DNA from 3 places in the Lysobacter silvisoli genome. Region 2 is predicted to be linked to each of the others. Evidence: predicted binding sites of a transcription regulator. Region 2 holds the regulator's gene; each other region holds the start of a gene.
The links. The regulator sigma-54, encoded in region 2, starts transcription at its own class of promoters, with help from an activator protein. The targets are predictions, from matches to a motif close to TGGCACGNGCNTTGC.
Positions count from the first base shown of each region.

Region 1: a site for sigma-54 is predicted at 2,342-2,356, ahead of pgaA (poly-beta-1,6 N-acetyl-D-glucosamine export porin PgaA). Genes of this name have one in related genera too.
Region 3: a site for sigma-54 is predicted at 3,119-3,133, ahead of glnA (type I glutamate--ammonia ligase). Genes of this name have one in related genera too.

Region 1 covers NZ_QTSU01000001.1:585,645-590,943, forward strand. Annotated here, with positions in the region: gene pgaB (poly-beta-1,6-N-acetyl-D-glucosamine N-deacetylase PgaB) at 1-195, opposite strand, end outside; gene pgaA (poly-beta-1,6 N-acetyl-D-glucosamine export porin PgaA) at 197-2,251, opposite strand; gene DX914_RS02710 (serine hydrolase domain-containing protein) at 2,560-3,681, opposite strand; gene DX914_RS02715 (MobA/MobL family protein) at 3,899-4,726, opposite strand; gene DX914_RS19930 (hypothetical protein) at 4,768-5,127, shown strand; gene DX914_RS02720 (hypothetical protein) at 5,177-5,299, shown strand, end outside.
Region 2 covers NZ_QTSU01000001.1:2,257,119-2,262,417, reverse strand. Annotated here, with positions in the region: gene hprK (HPr(Ser) kinase/phosphatase) at 1-813, opposite strand, end outside; gene DX914_RS09990 (PTS sugar transporter subunit IIA) at 810-1,298, opposite strand; gene hpf (ribosome hibernation-promoting factor, HPF/YfiA family) at 1,357-1,683, opposite strand; gene DX914_RS09980 (RNA polymerase factor sigma-54) at 2,083-3,510, opposite strand; gene lptB (LPS export ABC transporter ATP-binding protein) at 3,610-4,329, opposite strand; gene lptA (lipopolysaccharide transport periplasmic protein LptA) at 4,329-4,859, opposite strand; gene lptC (LPS export ABC transporter periplasmic protein LptC) at 4,840-5,299, opposite strand, start outside.
Region 3 covers NZ_QTSU01000003.1:466,084-471,382, forward strand. Annotated here, with positions in the region: gene DX914_RS17085 (YbhB/YbcL family Raf kinase inhibitor-like protein) at 1-89, shown strand, start outside; gene DX914_RS17090 (RDD family protein) at 268-843, shown strand; gene DX914_RS17095 (META and DUF4377 domain-containing protein) at 1,198-2,019, opposite strand; gene DX914_RS17100 (undecaprenyl-diphosphate phosphatase) at 2,142-2,948, opposite strand; gene glnA (type I glutamate--ammonia ligase) at 3,201-4,610, shown strand; gene DX914_RS17110 (GNAT family N-acetyltransferase) at 4,678-5,133, shown strand.

The DNA of each region.
Region 1 (5,299 bases), 1.7 Mb from region 2:
GAAGTTCTGCGTGCTCACGGCGTAGGCGTCGGCGTCGCCCTTGCGCGCTACGTCGTCGCGCACGTCGTGGTAGCTCAGCACCAACAGCGGTTCGGCGGCGCGCGCGGCAGCCGGCAGCAGCAGGCAGAACACCAGGAAGGTGGCCAGCAGCAGCCAGGGCATCGGGCGCGAGGGGCGGTGGTGGCGGTGGCTCATGTCATTCTCCCCAGCGCAGTTCGGCGTCGAAGCCCAGGCGGTCTTCGCGGCGGCCGTCGTAGACGGGGCGCGACCAGCTCAGGCCGTAGCTGAGCACGCGGCCCAGCGCGAACTGCCATTCGTGTTCGTAACGCAGCGACGGCACCCAGGCCGTGCCGTAGTCCTGCTGCCAGTACGGGCCCACCGTGGCGGTGAGGCGTTGGCGGAAGTGGCGGTCGTAGCGGCGCCAGGTCAGACGATCCAGGCGCAGGCCGAATTCGGCCGAGGCGTCGCGCGACGGATTGAAGTAGGGCGCGTCGTCGCGGCTGCCGCGGCCGGCGCCGGCACGGGCCAGGCCGTCGATGAGCAGGTGCGGGCGGCTGAGCAGGCGCTGGTCCAGCGAGGCGCTGAACTGGTCGCGGCGGTTGCCGTCGTCGTAGCGCCAGTGCTGCAAAGTCGCGCCCACGGCGGTGCGTTCGCTGGGGCGGTAGTCGGCGCCCACTTCGATCAGGTCGGCGGTGATGCCCGCGGCGCGCGCCTGCAGCGAGGCGCCGGCGTCGTTGCGCGCGGCGCGGGCACGCAGCGCGTACCGGTCGTCGATGCGCCAGTCGGCGCCCACGCCGAAGGCGGTGCCGCCCAGGCCGTCGCGGTCGCGGCCGACGTAGGCGTTGGCGCTGAGGCGGCCGTAGGCGTAGCTCACGCCGGCTTCGTTGCGCTGCGCGCGGCTGCGGTCGCCCTGGAAGTCCGCCCAGCGCTCGCCGCTGCGCGCGAAGATCCGCCAGCGGTCGTCCATCAGCGGGGTCGCCACTTCCAGGCCGTACTCGCGGTCGCGGTTGCCCAGCGGCGAGGCGCTGGCGCCGCCGCCGTCGTCGCGGTTGCGGCCGCCGCTCACGAACGCGCGCGCCTGCCAGCCGCGGCGCATGGCCCAGGTGCGCTCCATGGTGCGCACGTGCGGTTCGTTCGGGTAGCGCGCCAGCAGTTCGTCGTGGATCGGGCGCGCCTGGTCGTAGCGCTGCAGCAGCGACAGGGTTTCGACCTGGCCGATGCGCGCCTCGACATTGCGCTCGTCCAGGGTGGCGGCGATGCGGTAGCGCTCCAGCGCGCGTTCGGTCCAGCCACGCAACTGGTACACCGAACCCAGGTTGGCCTGCAGGTCGGCGTTGTTGGGGCCGATGGCGGCCAGCGGTTCCAGCATGGCCTGGGCGCCGGGCAGGTCTTCGCCGAAGGCGCGGGCCAGGGCGTAGTTGGTTTCGGCGTCGTAGCGCGGCCAGTTCTCGTGGCCGCGGCGCGCACCGGGCGCGCGCGGCCAGGTGGGGCGCGATTCCATCAGCGAGCGCAGCAGCGGCAGCGCCCGGTCGAAGCGTTCGCGTTCGAGTTCGGCGTAGGCCAGCTGGATCGGCAGGTCGGGATCGTCCGGGTCGGCCTGCACCGCGCGCTGCAGCGCGGCGGCGGCTTCGTCGGGGCGGCGCAGGGCCAGCAGCGAGTCGCCGACCGCGCCCAGGGCGTAGCCGGGCACGGGCGTGCCGCCGGTTTCCAGGCGCCGGTATTCGGATGCAACCTCGGCGTGGCGGCCCAGGCGGTTGAGCACGATCAGGCGGTCGTAGGCCAGGCTGGCCGGTTCGGCCTGGCCGTTGCGGGCGAGCTGGGCGCGGTAGGCGTCGATGGCGGCGTCGGCGGCGCGCGCTTCTTCCTGGCGCGTGGCCTCGTCCACCGCGTAGAGCTTGCTCCAGACGATGCGGCGGGCGAGGCCGGCGGCGTCGAGCACGGCGGCTTCTTCGGCGCTGAACAACTGCGGGCGGGCCAGGTAGAGCTGGCGCGCGCGGTCGCGGCTGCCGATGTCGGCCAGGGTCAGCACGCGCAGGCGGTAGAGGCGGTCGTCCTGGGGGTGGGCAGCCAATTGTTGTTCGATCGCGGCCAGCGCACCGAGCCAGTCGCGCTGCGTGCGCAGTTGTTCGATGCGCGGGTAGTCGGTGGCTGGGGCGGGGTGACCCTCAGCGGCAGCTACTGACGCAATGTGCAAGGTTCCGGCGGCCAGTACCCAGGCCACCGATCGCGTAAGTCGATGTAAAGACAGCATGGAAGGTCCGTATCCCGTGTGACGAGGAGGGGCGGGGCAGCCCAGCGGGGTGACTTCAAAAGTGTGAGAAAAGTCACAAAACGGGAGGACGCAATGTTTGTGCCACCAGTGCTTTCGAAAGCCCGGTGGTTCAGCTAGGGCCCGTTAAGGCCTTCTGCGGAGGGTTGCAGTCGGTTTCGGTCAGGCTCCGGGCCGCGCGGGCCGACGCCGCCCGGCCGCAGGTCCGGCCTTGGAGTACCGGCGGGCGCCGCCCAGGGGCGGGCTGCGCCCCTGGGGGCCGGCCGCGTGGAGCGGCCGGCGAGGCCGGATCAGGGGTCGGTGCGACCCAGGGCGAACTGCAGCAGCTGCGGGTCGCGGCCGATCAGCTCGATGATCGGGGCGATCACCTTGTGGCCGTTGCGGGCGTGGTTGTTGGTGAAGATCACCGTGCCGCTGCCGTCGGCCGGGTCCAGGTAGCCCAGGGTGAACTCGCCGGCGTCGCTGCCGCTGTGCACCAGGTAGGTGCGCTGGTCGTAGCGCATGACTTCCCAGCCCAGGCCGTAGCCCATCTCGGCCGGGCAGCCTTGCGCGCGCTTGCCTTCGCATTGCTGCTCGCGCGTGCTGGCCTGCACCTGCCGGCGCTGCCGCGCGAGCGCGTCGCTCACGCCCTGGTGGCGGGCGACGGCGGCCATGAAGCGCACGTAGTCGCTGGGCGTGGTGTAGAGCTCGTCGGAGGCCTGCCAGTCGCCCTTGGCGTAGAAGTCCGGGTCCAGGGTCTTGCCTTGGGCGTCGTGCGGCACGGCGATGCGGCCTTCGAACGAGGGTTCGCGCTTGTACGAGGTGTCCTGCATGCCCAGCGGCACGAACAGGCGCTCGCGCAGCAGCGCGTCGAAGGGCTGGCCGGCGCGCTTTTCGGCGTAGCGGGCCACGTATTCGTAGCCTTCGCCGGAGTAGCCGACCTTCTCGCCGGGCGCGGCGTCGAAGCGCAGCTTGCCGTCGGTCTGGTAGCGCCAGTTGGCGAAGCCGCTGCGGTGGCTCAGGGCCAGGCGCGGGGTGAGCAATTCATGGCGCGGGTCGGCGGCCACGTCGGGATCGACCCAGTCCGGGGACATCGGCCGGTCCAGGTCCAGCTTGCCCTCGCTGGCCAGGCGCAACACGATTTCGGCCGACACCGGTTTGGTCATCGAGGCGATGTTGTAGACGGTGCGCACGGTGGCCGGCTGCCCGGCGGCTTGTTCGCCGTAGGCGGCGGCGAAGACCAGGCGGCCGTGCTCCATGCGCGCGACCGACACGCTGGACACCTGCGTGCGTTGCAGCAATGCGGGGATCGCGGCGTCGAAGCGGGCCTTGAGTTCGGCGGTGCGCGTGGTGTCCGCGTCGGCGGCGAAAGCGGGCACGGCGGCCAGGGTCAGGGCGGCCGACAGGATCAGGCGGGGGCGGCGGTTGTTCATGGCACTCCTTCGCGGGCGACAGACAGTGTCCGGCCTGGCGGCCGGGCGGCGCTAGCCTAGATGCGGCAGCCATGGCGATGGTTGCAATCGCCGATCGTGGCTGCGGGTTGCGCCGAACCGGTGCGTCGCCGCGCGGGAACCGATGCCGCGCGAGGCAGAATGAGCGCCGGGCGCGCCGCTGGGCCGCGCGAGGCGAACAGGAACGAGTCATGGACAGCTACATAGAAGTGATCGGCTCCGCCGATCTGGTCGAGACCGTGGTCGAGTACGGCCTGGAGCTCAATCTGCAGGTGCGCGCGACCAAGATCGAGACGGCGCTGGCCGAGGTGGGCGAACTGCGCGCGCAATGCATCCAGCAACTGCGCGCGGGCGGCTTGCGCAGCGACGAGCTGAAAGAGGGCGGCACCGAGGTCTGGCGGCCGTGGTACCTGAAGAAGAGGCGATCGCCATCTTTTCCCGGCGCGTGCATTGCCACGTCCGCGATCATGCCGAGAGCCACGAACTCGGACTCGATGAACTCGGCCAACAGGCGGCGGCGAGCTTCGTGCGGCAATTCGTGCGGCAAGCCAATCTCAACTTCGCGACAGAGTTGCGCGTCCTTCCGCTTCTCGATTCGCTCGACGCCATTCCACAGAGAAGAGCGGTTACGCATCCAGCCAGGGGCCGATTCGGGAGCCAGAATGAATGATTCGCGCACGCCGCCCTTGCGCGTGAAGTCATGCATCTCTCCCGTGCATTCATCGACGATGCGGCAGGCAGACCGGTAGGCCGCCGCCGCAGTCGATGAGCGGCCGCTGCTACGGCCGATGATCTGCAGGGAGAGGTGGAAGATAGTCACGCGCTGCCTTTGCTCCTGCTCTTGGGTTGCCATTGCTTCTTCCGCCGGCAGGCCGCACACGTTCCGCGCAGCGGAATGTATAAGTGCGCCCTTGCTGCGCTTCGGGAGCCAAGCAAGAGCCTTCGCCGACAGTTCCAATACTGCCGCAACCCCAATATCACTTTGTGTAACCATGACTTCATAGTCGTTGAACGGCGGCCATGCCATGCATTAGATAGATGCACCCTCAGTTATCCAAAGAGGATGCAATGTCCGCCAAAAATGTGATCAGCGATCGCACCGCCGCGCTCTTGGAGAAGCAGCGAGAGCTTGACGAGCGAATCAAGAGATCCCTGCAGCGAGATCGATCAGTCAGCCGAAAATCCCGCAACCGTGCGCTGCTCCTTATCGGTGTGTCGATCGAGAGGCAGATCAAGCGACAGCCAAGCTATCTCGCGACGGTTCGCAGCTTCGTTACGGGATTGAAGGATCACGAGCAGGAAGCCGTCACTACGTTCCTTGACACGCTACTTGCCGACGCACCAACTCCGAATTCGACGACGCCCGGCGCCATGTCATCGATTACGTCGCCGCTAGTTCCCCAGAGATCGGAAATGGTCGATCCGTAGCCCTGGACTAAGCCAGGCAACCATTTCCATCAACGCAGGGGACGTCACGATGCAAATGCAGCAAGCAACGACCAGGATCACCGACTGGATGCAGAGCGATGCACAAGATGCGCTCGTGGTCGACGTGATCGAGAGACTGGAACGGATCACCGCTCCTCTGGGCTGTTACGCG
Region 2 (5,299 bases):
CAGGGTGATCATGGGCACGTCCAGGTCCAGCACCCGGCGCAGGCCGGTGTCGCCGGTGAGGCGTTCGATGCCGGCCGGCTTGGGCTCGGTCATCGGCCGGGTCAGGTGCACGATCAGGCGCAGGTACTTGTTGTTCTTGACCGCGGTGTCGCCGAACATCTGGCGGATGTTGAGCACGCCCAGGCCGCGCACTTCCAACAGGTCCTGCAGCATTTCCGGACAGGTGCCGTCGAGCACGTCCGGCGCGATCTGGGTGAATTCGGGCGCGTCGTCGGCGACCAGGCGGTGGCCGCGGGTGACCAGCTCCAGGGCCAACTCGCTCTTGCCCGAACCGGACTCGCCGGTGATCAGCACGCCGATGGAATAGATCTCCATGAACACGCCGTGCATGGTGATGCGTGGGGCCAGGGTGCGGGCCAGGTGGTACTGCAGGTGGTTGAGCAGTTCGTGGCCGCGCCGCGGCGACACCCACAGCGCGGTGCCGCTTTCCTCGGCGGCCTGGCGCAGGTCTTCCGGGCAGGGCTGGTTCTTGCTGATGACCAGGGCCAGCGGGCGGAACTGGATGATCTTCTCGATGGTTTCCCAGCGCAGGCGCGAGTCCAGCGAATCCAGCCACGACAGCTCCTCGCTGCCCAGGATCTGCACCTTGTTGGGGTAGATGGCGTTGAGGTAACCGGCCAGGGATGGGCGACGGGCCACGGTTTCCACGGCCTCGACCACGCGGTCGTCGCCGCGCTGGCCGGCCAGCCAGCGCAGGTCCAGGCGCTCGCGCTGCTGCTCGAACAGTTCGCCGGCGCTGATGCTGGTGGTCATGCCTGCGACCCGCCGGCTTGTGCCCCGCTGCGCAGCGCGCCGCCGCCCAGCAGTCGCCAGCCCAATTCGTCCACGTCGCCGGCCGCGCGCAAGGCGGCGCGGAAATCGGCCTCGGCGAAGCGCTCGGCCAGTTCGGCCAGCAGCTGCAGGTGTTGCTGCACGTAGTGTTCGGGCACGGTCATGGCCAGCACCAGATCGACTTTTTCGCCATCGGCTGCGCCGAAGTCTACCGGTTGTTCCAATCGCAGAAAGGCACCGCGGCTGTCGCCGAACAGGGCGCTGCGGCCGTGCGGGATGGCCACGCCATGGCCGATGGCGGTGCTGGCCAGGCGTTCGCGCTCGCGCAGGCTGTCGCCGATGGCCTGTGCCCCGTCCGGCGAGCCCTCGGCCAGCAGGCGCGCGGCGGCGTCCAAGACGGCGTCGCGATCGCTGGATTGCTCCAGGATCGCGACCCGTCGCGCGCTCAGCAGTTCATGAAGCGGCATCGTTGCGGCACAGCGTCGGGAAGGCGCGCATTATCCCCGAAACGGCCGGCTTAGGCGTTCAGCCGAATTCGCCGTTGCGGGCGAGGCTTTCTCCGCGGTGGTGATCGACCAGCTTGCTCTTGTGCTTCATCAGCAGGCGATCCAGCTTGTCGGCGAGGAGGTCGATGGCCGCATACATGTCGACGGCGGCGGCGTCGCAGTGGAGGGTACGGCCGGCCAGGTTCACGGTGGCTTCGGCGCGGTGGTCGGGCTTGTCGAGGCTGAGTTGGGTGCGGATGTCGAAAGGCTGCTCATAGTGCCGTTGCAGCCGTGCCAGCTTGGATTCGACGTAGTCGCGCAGCGCACTGGTGACTTCGATCTGCTGGCCGTGGGTTTCGATACGCATCGGAGGCCTCCTTCTTCTTGCATCGCATGGGAATGCGGCTCCGTAGCCGGAGCCACGAGCCCAGCATCGCACGATGAGCGAGGGGCGCAAGGGGGAAACGGTAGTAATTTCGTGTGTACCGATGGAACGCGTTGATCCGCTGGGATTTCGACGGGCCTACGACCAAAGTCGGAGGCGCAATAGTGAAAAGGGAGTTAAGCGGGGGAGGTTCCACGCTGGGCTGGAATGCTCCACGGGGCCGATCCGGTCCCCGAGCAGTTCGCGCTTCGTTATTCCGGCGAAAGCCGGAACCCAGTTTGCTCCTGCTCTCTCGGCCGCCGCCGTCGACAAGCGACGTCAACATGGGTTCCGGCTTTCGCCGGACTGACGGGTTGGCTCAGGGGCTGCGCGCCCAAGGCCTTAGCCGATTCGCACCCGATCCTGCGACGACGGAATGCTCATCGCCTCGCGGTACTTGGCCACGGTGCGGCGCGCCACCGGCACGCCGGTGGCCTTCAGGGTTTCGGCCAGGCGCGCGTCCGACAGCGGCTTGCGCGGGTTCTCGGCCTCGATCAGGCGCCGGATCATGGCCTGGATCGCGGTGCTGGAGGCCTCGCCGCCGGCGCCGGTGTCGATGCCCGAGGCGAAGAACGCGCGCAGCGGCACGGTGCCGCGCGGGGTGCGCGCGTACTTGCGCGAGATCGCGCGCGAGACCGTGGATTCGTGCAGGCCGATTTCGTTGGCGACCTCGCGCAGGGTCAGCGGGCGCAGCGCGCTGTCGCCGAACTCCAGGAACGCGGCCTGCTGCTTGAGCAGGCAGCGCGCCACCTTGAGCAAGGTGTCGCCGCGCGCTTCCAGGCTCTTGAGCAGCCAGCGCGCCTCTTGCAGATGCCCGCGCAGATAGCTGGCGTCGGAGGCGCTGGCGTGGCGGATCATGCCTTCGTAGCCGCGGTGGATGGCGATGCGCGGGCGCATGCCGTCGGCCAGCGCCACCCGCCACAGGCCGTGCTGGCGCCAGATCACCACGTCGGGCGTCACATAGGTATCGGTGGCGATCGCGCCGATCTGCGCGCCGGGGCGCGGGTCCAGCGAGCGCAGCAGCTGCACCGCGGTTTCGACCTCGGCCACGTCCAGCTTGAGTTCCGCGGCCAGGCCGGCCGCGCCGATCTTGGGCAGGCGCTCCAGCGGGCCGTTGGCCAGGCGCGAGGCCAGCTCGCGGCCGGGCGTCTCGGCGGGCAGCTGGCTCAGCTGCAGGCGCAGGCACTCGCCCAGCGAACGCGCGCCGACCCCGACCGGGTCGTAGCGCTGGATCTGGTGCAGCACCGTGGTCAGCTCGTCCTCGCCGGCGTCGATGGCCGGGCCCAGCGAGGCGGCGATCGCGTCCAGCGGTTCGCGCAGGTAGCCGTCGTCGTCGATGGCCTCGATCAGGGCCACGCCGATCAGGCGGTCGCGCGCGGTCAGCGGGCTCAGGTGCAACTGCCACAGCAGATGGTCGTGCAGGGTGTCGGCGTCGGCGACCTGTTCGGCCACCGGGGTGTCGTCGTCGTGATCGGACGGGCCGATGCGCTGGTACCAGGGCTCGCCGTCGTTGGCGCCCCATTCGGCCTCCGGCGGCAGCGGCTCGCGGTCTTCGCCGGAGGATTCGGGCGCGCTGCCGTGTTCCTCGCCGCTGCCGTTGCCCACGCTGATCGCGGTTTCGGTCCAGTCCAGCAGCGGATTGCTTTCCACCGCGGTGACCAGCTCGGCCTCCAATTCCACCGCGGACAATTGCAGCAAGCGGATGGCCTGCCGCAGTTGCGGCGTCATCACCAGCTGTTGTCCTAGCGAGGCTTGGAGGCGGGGCTTCATGTTCGGTGTCTAACGCGACCTGACAGGGCGGGCGGCCGCAAGCGCAGGCCAGGCGAACCGCTGAATCGCGCCTGGAACCTACGTGCTATCGAACACAGGTTACAGGCGGAAGGTTTCGCCCAGGTATACGCGACGGACGTCGGGATTTGCCAGCAGCGCGTCCGGAGCCCCCTGCGCGAGCACGCCGCCGTCGTTGAGGATATACGCCCGGTCGCAAATGCCCAAGGTCTCGCGCACGTTATGGTCGGTAATCAGCACGCCGATGCCGCGATTCTTGAGGTGGCGCACGATTCTCTGGATTTCGCCGACCGAAATGGGGTCGACACCGGCGAAGGGTTCGTCCAGCAGCATCAGCCGCGGCCGCGCCGCCAGGGCGCGCGCGATCTCGACCCGGCGGCGTTCGCCGCCGGACAGGCTGGCGCCGAGCTGGTCGGCCACGTGCGCGACCTGCAACTCGTCCATCAGGCTGGCCAGTTCGCGCTCGCGGCCCTTGCGGTCCAGGTCATCGCGCAGTTCCAGCACCAGGCGCAGGTTGTCGGCCACGGTGAGCTTGCGGAACACCGAGGGTTCCTGCGGCAGATAGCCCACGCCGTACTTGGCGCGGGCATACATGGGATCGGCGGTGATGTCCTTGCCGTCGAGCAGGATCTGCCCGGCGTCGGCGGGCACCAGGCCCACGATCATGTAGAAGCAGGTGGTCTTGCCGGCGCCGTTGGGGCCGAGCAGGCCGACCACTTCGCCGGCGTCCAGCGTGAGCCCGAAATCGCGCACCACTTCGCGGGCGCGGTAAGCCTTGCGCAGACCGCGGGCGACCAGCATCAACGGCCTCCCTTGGCCGGCGCGGCGGGCTTGCTCTTGGGCTGCAGGCGCAGGTTGACGCGGCCGCCGGTGCCGCCGCTTTCGATCTGGCCGGACTTCATGTTGTAGACGATGCGATCGCTCTTGATGGTGTCGCCGGCCTTGTCGACGTAGGCGTTGCCGGTCAGGACGATGATGTCCTTGGGCATGTCGTAGTCGACCTTGTTGGCGCGGCCGGCGAACGGCGAGCCGTCGTCCATTTCCTGCTTCAAGGTCACCTGCGAACCGGTCAGGGTCACGTAACTGATATCGCCGTTGGAGCGCTTGATGTCGGCCTTGGCGGCGTTGATGACCAGCGTGCCCTGCACGATCTTGACGTTGCCGGTGAGCAGGCAGGGGCCGGTGTCGGTGTTGACCGAGCAGTTGCTGTGGTCGGCGCCGACGTCCATGGGCTGGTTGCGGTCCGAGGAGCGCGCATGCACGGCGGCGACCGGCGCCAGCAGCGCGGCGGCCAGGCACAGCGCCAGCAAATTAGCGGGCTTTCGCTTCATAGCGGACCTTGACGTTGGGGATGTTGACGTTCTTGGTTTCGAGATCGGCTTGCAGTCCCGAGCCGTTCATTATAGTGCCCGGCTGGACCAGGGTAACCGGCACGTCCGAGGTGGCCTTGTTCGCATCCGGGAACACGTTCAACCGCTCGGTGGTGATGGTGATCGGCCGGCCTTCGGCATTGGTGCTGTCGGCCTTGACCGCGCCGAGCAGGCGCACCTCGTCGGCCTTGGGGCTGACCCAGGCGGTGCTGGAACGCACCGACCAGGGGCCGCCGCTGCCGTCTTTGGCCGGAATCGAGAAGGTCGGCGTGTCGACGTCCATGGTTTTCACGCTGGGGTCGCGCACCAGCTTGGGCGCGGCCAGGGTGAAGGATTCCTTGCCCTGCTTGTCCAGCACCACCACGCGGAAATCGTTGAGCACATAGTCCGGGCGGCCGCGG
Region 3 (5,299 bases), on a different contig from region 2:
ACGTGCAGCGCGCCATGCACGCGCATGTGCTGGCCGAAGCGTCGATCTACGGCACCTATTCGCTGAATCCGGCGGTGGCGTCCGCGTAAAGCGCCGCTGCGGCGCATCTGTGCGAGGCGCGCCGCGCCTCGCCGGCCGGTGGGTGTTGAGTGCCGCCATGCTCAACGTCACCACTCAATGGCTATCGTTTTGGCGCATTCCCATCCGGTATCCCTGCTGGCACCGCCGCAACCCTGCTAAGGTCGCCGCATTCCTGGGGGGGAACCGATGGACGAACACGACCCGTACCGCGCATCCAGCGCGGCGCTGACCGCGCCGCTGGAAAAGCTGGACATCGAGTCCACGACCAAGGTCCGCCGCTTCTTCAACTGGCTGATCGACAAGGCCGTGGGCTACGCCTGCTGGGCGGTCGGCGCCGCTGTCGCAGTCGTCATCTTGGGTGAGCCGGCGGTGCAATGGTTCGAGGAAATGTCGCGTTTGCTCGAACTAGTGCTCTCCGTCGTTTCGATGTTGGCCTACTACACCCTCATGGAAGGCGCGTTCGGCTTCACCATCGGCAAGCTGATCACCAACACCCGCGTGGTCGACGAATACGGCCGGCCGCCGGGCTTCGGCCGCGCCCTGCTGCGCAGCCTGTGCCGGTTCATCCCGTTCGAAGCCTTCTCGCTGTTGATGAGCGAGGACAGCGTGCGCCGCGGCTGGCACGACTCGCTGGCGCGCTGCTACGTGATCGACCGCCCCCGCAACGGCGCACCCGCCGGCCGCCCGCGCCATTCCATCAGCGATCAGTTCGCCGACGGCGTGCTGCCGCCGGCCAGGCCCGCCGCGGAATCCGCGCCCTAATCGCAGCGCCTCTTGGCCTTGGGGTAGGAGCGGCGTAAGCCGCGACCGTGATGCCGCCCTGACTGCGCAGCCCCGCCGCCGCTCGAATTTACGCGTCGCGGCTCACGCCGCTCCTACCCCAAAGCGGGCGATGCGTAGGCGGGCGCACCGCCTGCCGCCTGTGGGAGCGACGTAAGTCGCGATTGGTCCACTCGCCTTTCGGCCTTCCAATCGCGGCTCACGCCGCTCCCACAGACAGCAGGCAGCGCAGGCGCGGTACAGGCTAAGAACGTAATGCGCGCGCGCCCGTGAAAGCTGTGCCGCGACGCGCAATTCCGCATCGCGGCGCAGCCGCTACCGTAAAGCCGGCGGCGCTTACTTCGCCACCACTTCCGATTCGACCACCATATCCAGCACGTACGCCACCGACGAGGCATCCGCCGGCGGGTTCTTGATGTCGTACTGCTTCACCCGCAACACGTTGCGCACGCCGGCCTGGTGTTCGTAGCCCTCGATCTCCTGGTACAGCGGCTGCCAGGCGGCATCGGTCTTGGCGGCCACGCCGTTGGCGTCGTAGCTGCGCTCGCGCACCTGCAGGCACCGCATGTTCGGAATCAGCGGGTGCGAGCAGGGCGCGCGCTGCGCGGCCACTTCGAAGAACACGGTCTTGCCTTCGCCGCCGTAGCGCGTGGCCGGCGTGGGCGCGCCTTCGAAGCGCAGCTGGTCGCCGTTGGCGGCGGTCAGCAGCAGGCTGGGCGCGTCGCCGCCTTCGATCTTGGCCGGCAGGGTGCCGCGCAGGCGTTCGCCGACCGCGGTGTCCAGTTCCATCAAGCCGCGGTCCTGGCAGGCCATCAGGGTTTGCGCCATGTCGCCGAAGGTCAGGCCCTTGGCATCGCGCGTGTAGCGGCCGTTGGCGCCGTTGCAGCCGCCGCTGACGCTGACCCGGTCGCCCTTGAAGTCCAGCTGCAGCGGGCGCTGCGGGTTGGGCGCCAGCACCGCGATCGCCTTGCCCGACGCGTCCTGCGCGCTGGTCAGGCGCCAGTGGTAGGCATCGAGCTTGATGTCGGCGCTCGCATCGGCGGCGGTACCGGCCGCGGTCGTACCGGCGGCGGCACCCTGCTGCGGATCGGTCGAGGTGTTGGACGCGCAGGCGGCCAGGGCCAGGCTGAGCAGGGCGGGGGCGAACAGGGTCTTCATGGGGCGATCTTCCATTGCGAATAACGAACCGATGCGAACGCAGCGGGGCAGCCACTGGGGCTGCGCCTATTCAGGATCGTTCAGGCGGCGGAAAGAAAGCGTGAAAAAGCGGTATCGCGGGTTCAGCTGCCCGAGGGCATCAACAGCAGCAGCGCCGCGCCCAGGGCGAAGCGGTAATAAGCGAACGCAGTGAATCGGTGGCTCTGGATGTAGCGCAGCAGCCACTTCACCGCGATGAAGGCGGTCACCGCCGAGGCGACGAAGGCCACGGCCAGCGCGGTCCAGTCCTCGTTCGCCGCGGCCGGGGTGCCCAGCACGTCCAGGGCCTCGTAGGCGGTGGCGGCGAACATGGTCGGGATGCCGACCAGGAACGCGAACTCGGTGGCCGCCGCGCGGCTGGTGGTGCCGGCGAGCAGGGCGACGAAGATGGTCGCGCCCGAGCGCGAGGTGCCGGGGAACACGCCGGCGATCACCTGGGCCACGCCGACCAGGATCGCCACCGTCCAGCTGATGTGGCTGCGCTCGCCCAGGACCTGCGCGCGCTTGGCCGCGTAGTGCTCGGCCAGCAGCATCCAGATGCCGCCCAGCACCAGCGCCCAGGCGATCGGCAGCACCTTGTCCGGCAATTCGAAGCCCAGCTTCTTGACCGCGATGCCCAGCACCGCGGTCACGCCGAAGGCGACGATCAGCTTGAGCAGGTAGTCGCGGTTCTCCGGCTGCATGAAGCCGGTGGCCAGCTGCCACAGGCGCTGGCGGTAGATCAGCACCACCGCCAGGATCGCGCCGGCCTGGATCGAGATGTTGAACAGGTCCGAACGGTGACCGAGCCAGTGCTGGGCGATCAGCAGGTGGCCGGTGCTGGAGATGGGCAGGAATTCGGTGATGCCTTCGATGATGCCGAGCAGCAGCGCGGCGAGCAGATCGGTCATGGAGTGGGGCTGAGCCGGATGACGGGGACGAAATCGGGCTCAGGATAGCTCAAAGCGGGTTTGCACCTAAATGGTGCAAATCCATCCTCGGTTGCACCAACTGATCGCATTGCTGCGGTGCACCCAAGATTAATTCATTGAAAATCAATGTCTTGAGATTCTCCGAATGTTGGCACGTGGCTTGCTTTGTCTAGCCCAGGCAGCCACCACGCCGCGCAAGATCCCCTTTCCCTAGCCCACCGGATCCAGTCCATGTCCCTCGAACACGTCGAAAAGCTCATCAAGGACCACAAGATCGAATTCGTCGATCTGCGCTTCACCGACATGCGCGGCGTCCAGCACCACGTGACCTTCCCCAAGTCCATCGTCGAGCCGGCGCTGTTCGAGGACGGCAAGATGTTCGACGGCTCCTCGATCAGCGGCTGGAAGGGCATCAACGAGTCGGACATGATCCTGCTGCCCGACGCGTCCACCGCGTTCCTGGATCCGTTCACCGCCGATCCGACCCTGGTGCTGACCTGCGACATCCTCGATCCGGCCACCATGCAGGCCTACTCGCGCGACCCGCGCGGCGTGGCCAAGCGCGCCGAGGCCTACCTGAAGTCCAGCGGCGTCGCCGATCAGGCCTTCTTCGGTCCCGAGCCCGAGTTCTTCATCTTCGACTCGGTGCGCTACGCCAATGAAATGGGCCACACCTTCTTCCACATCGACTCGGAAGAGGCGCATTGGAACTCGGCCAAGGAATACGAAGGCGGCAACAGCGGCTACCGTCCGGGCGTGAAGGGCGGCTACTTCCCGGTCGCGCCGCTGGATTCGCTGCACGACCTGCGCGCCGAGATGTGCAAGACCCTGGAGCAGGTCGGCATCGAAGTCGAAGTGCACCACCACGAAGTGGCCAACGCCGGCCAGTGCGAGATCGGCACCAAGTTCAACTCGCTGGTCAAGAAGGCCGACGAGCTGCTGACGATGAAGTACATCATCAAGAACGTGGCCTTCCGCAACGGCAAGACCGCGACCTTCATGCCCAAGCCCATCGTCGGCGACAACGGCAGCGGCATGCACGTGCACCAGTCCTTCGCCAAGGGCGGCGTCAACCTGTTCTCGGGCGACGGCTACGGCGGCCTGTCGCAGCTGGCGCTGTGGTACATCGGCGGCGTGTTCAAGCACGCGCGCGCGATCAACGCCTTCACCAACTCGGGCACCAACAGCTACAAGCGCCTGGTGCCGGGCTTCGAGGCGCCGGTGATGCTGGCCTACTCGGCGCGCAACCGTTCGGCGAGCTGCCGCATTCCGTACGTGGCCAACCCGAAGGCGCGCCGCATCGAAATGCGCTTCCCCGACCCGATCCAGTCGGGCTACCTGACCTTCGCCGCGCTGATGATGGCCGGCCTGGACGGCATCAAGAACCAGATCGATCCGGGTGCGCCCAGCGACAAGGACCTGTACGACCTGCCGCCGGAAGAGGAGAAGGGCATCCCGACCGTGTGCCACTCGCTGGACCAGGCCCTGGAAGCGCTGGACAAGGATCGCGACTTCCTCAAGGCCGGCGGCGTGTTCACCGACGACTTCATCGACAGCTACATCGCGCTGAAGATGCAGGAAGTGACCAAGTTCCGCGCGGCCACTCACCCGCTCGAGTACCAGATGTACTACACCGTCTAAGCCCAAGCTCGCGCGCGCCGGGACGCGATCCCGGTGCGCGCATTCCACGCTGCCGCCAGGAGCACCGATGCAGATCCGCGCCGGACAACTGGACCATCCGCAGGTGATCGCGCTGCTGCGCGAACACCTGCAGGGCATGGCCGAGCTGTCGCCGCCGGAAAGCATCCACGCGCTGGACCTGGACGGTCTGCGGCGCCCGGAAATCAGTTTCTGGAGCGCATGGCAGGACGAGGACCTGCTCGGCGTGGGTGCGCTCAAGCAGCTCGACGCGGAGCACGGCGAGATCAAGTCCATGCGCACGGCCTCGCGCCACCTGCGCAAGGGCGTGGCCGCGGCGATGCTGCAGCACCTGCTGGGCGAGGCCGCGCGCCGCGCCTACCGGCGCCTGAGCCTGGAGACCGGATCGATGGACGGCTTCGCGCCGGCGCGCACGCTGTACGCGCGCTACGGCTTCGAGCCCTGTCCACCGTTCGCCGACTACGTCGACGACCCCAACAGCGTGTTCATGAGCAAACGGCTGTAACCCCCACGCGGCCCGCGGCGCAAGCCACGGGCCGCGTGCTTTTCCACCATCACCAGCACAAACAGGAGACCCAACCGACGGGCTACGCCCCGCCGCCAGGCGAGTGCGTCCCCGAAGAAACGCGGGCACCCAGCTACGTCCCGCTTTCGAGAGCACGAATGCAATG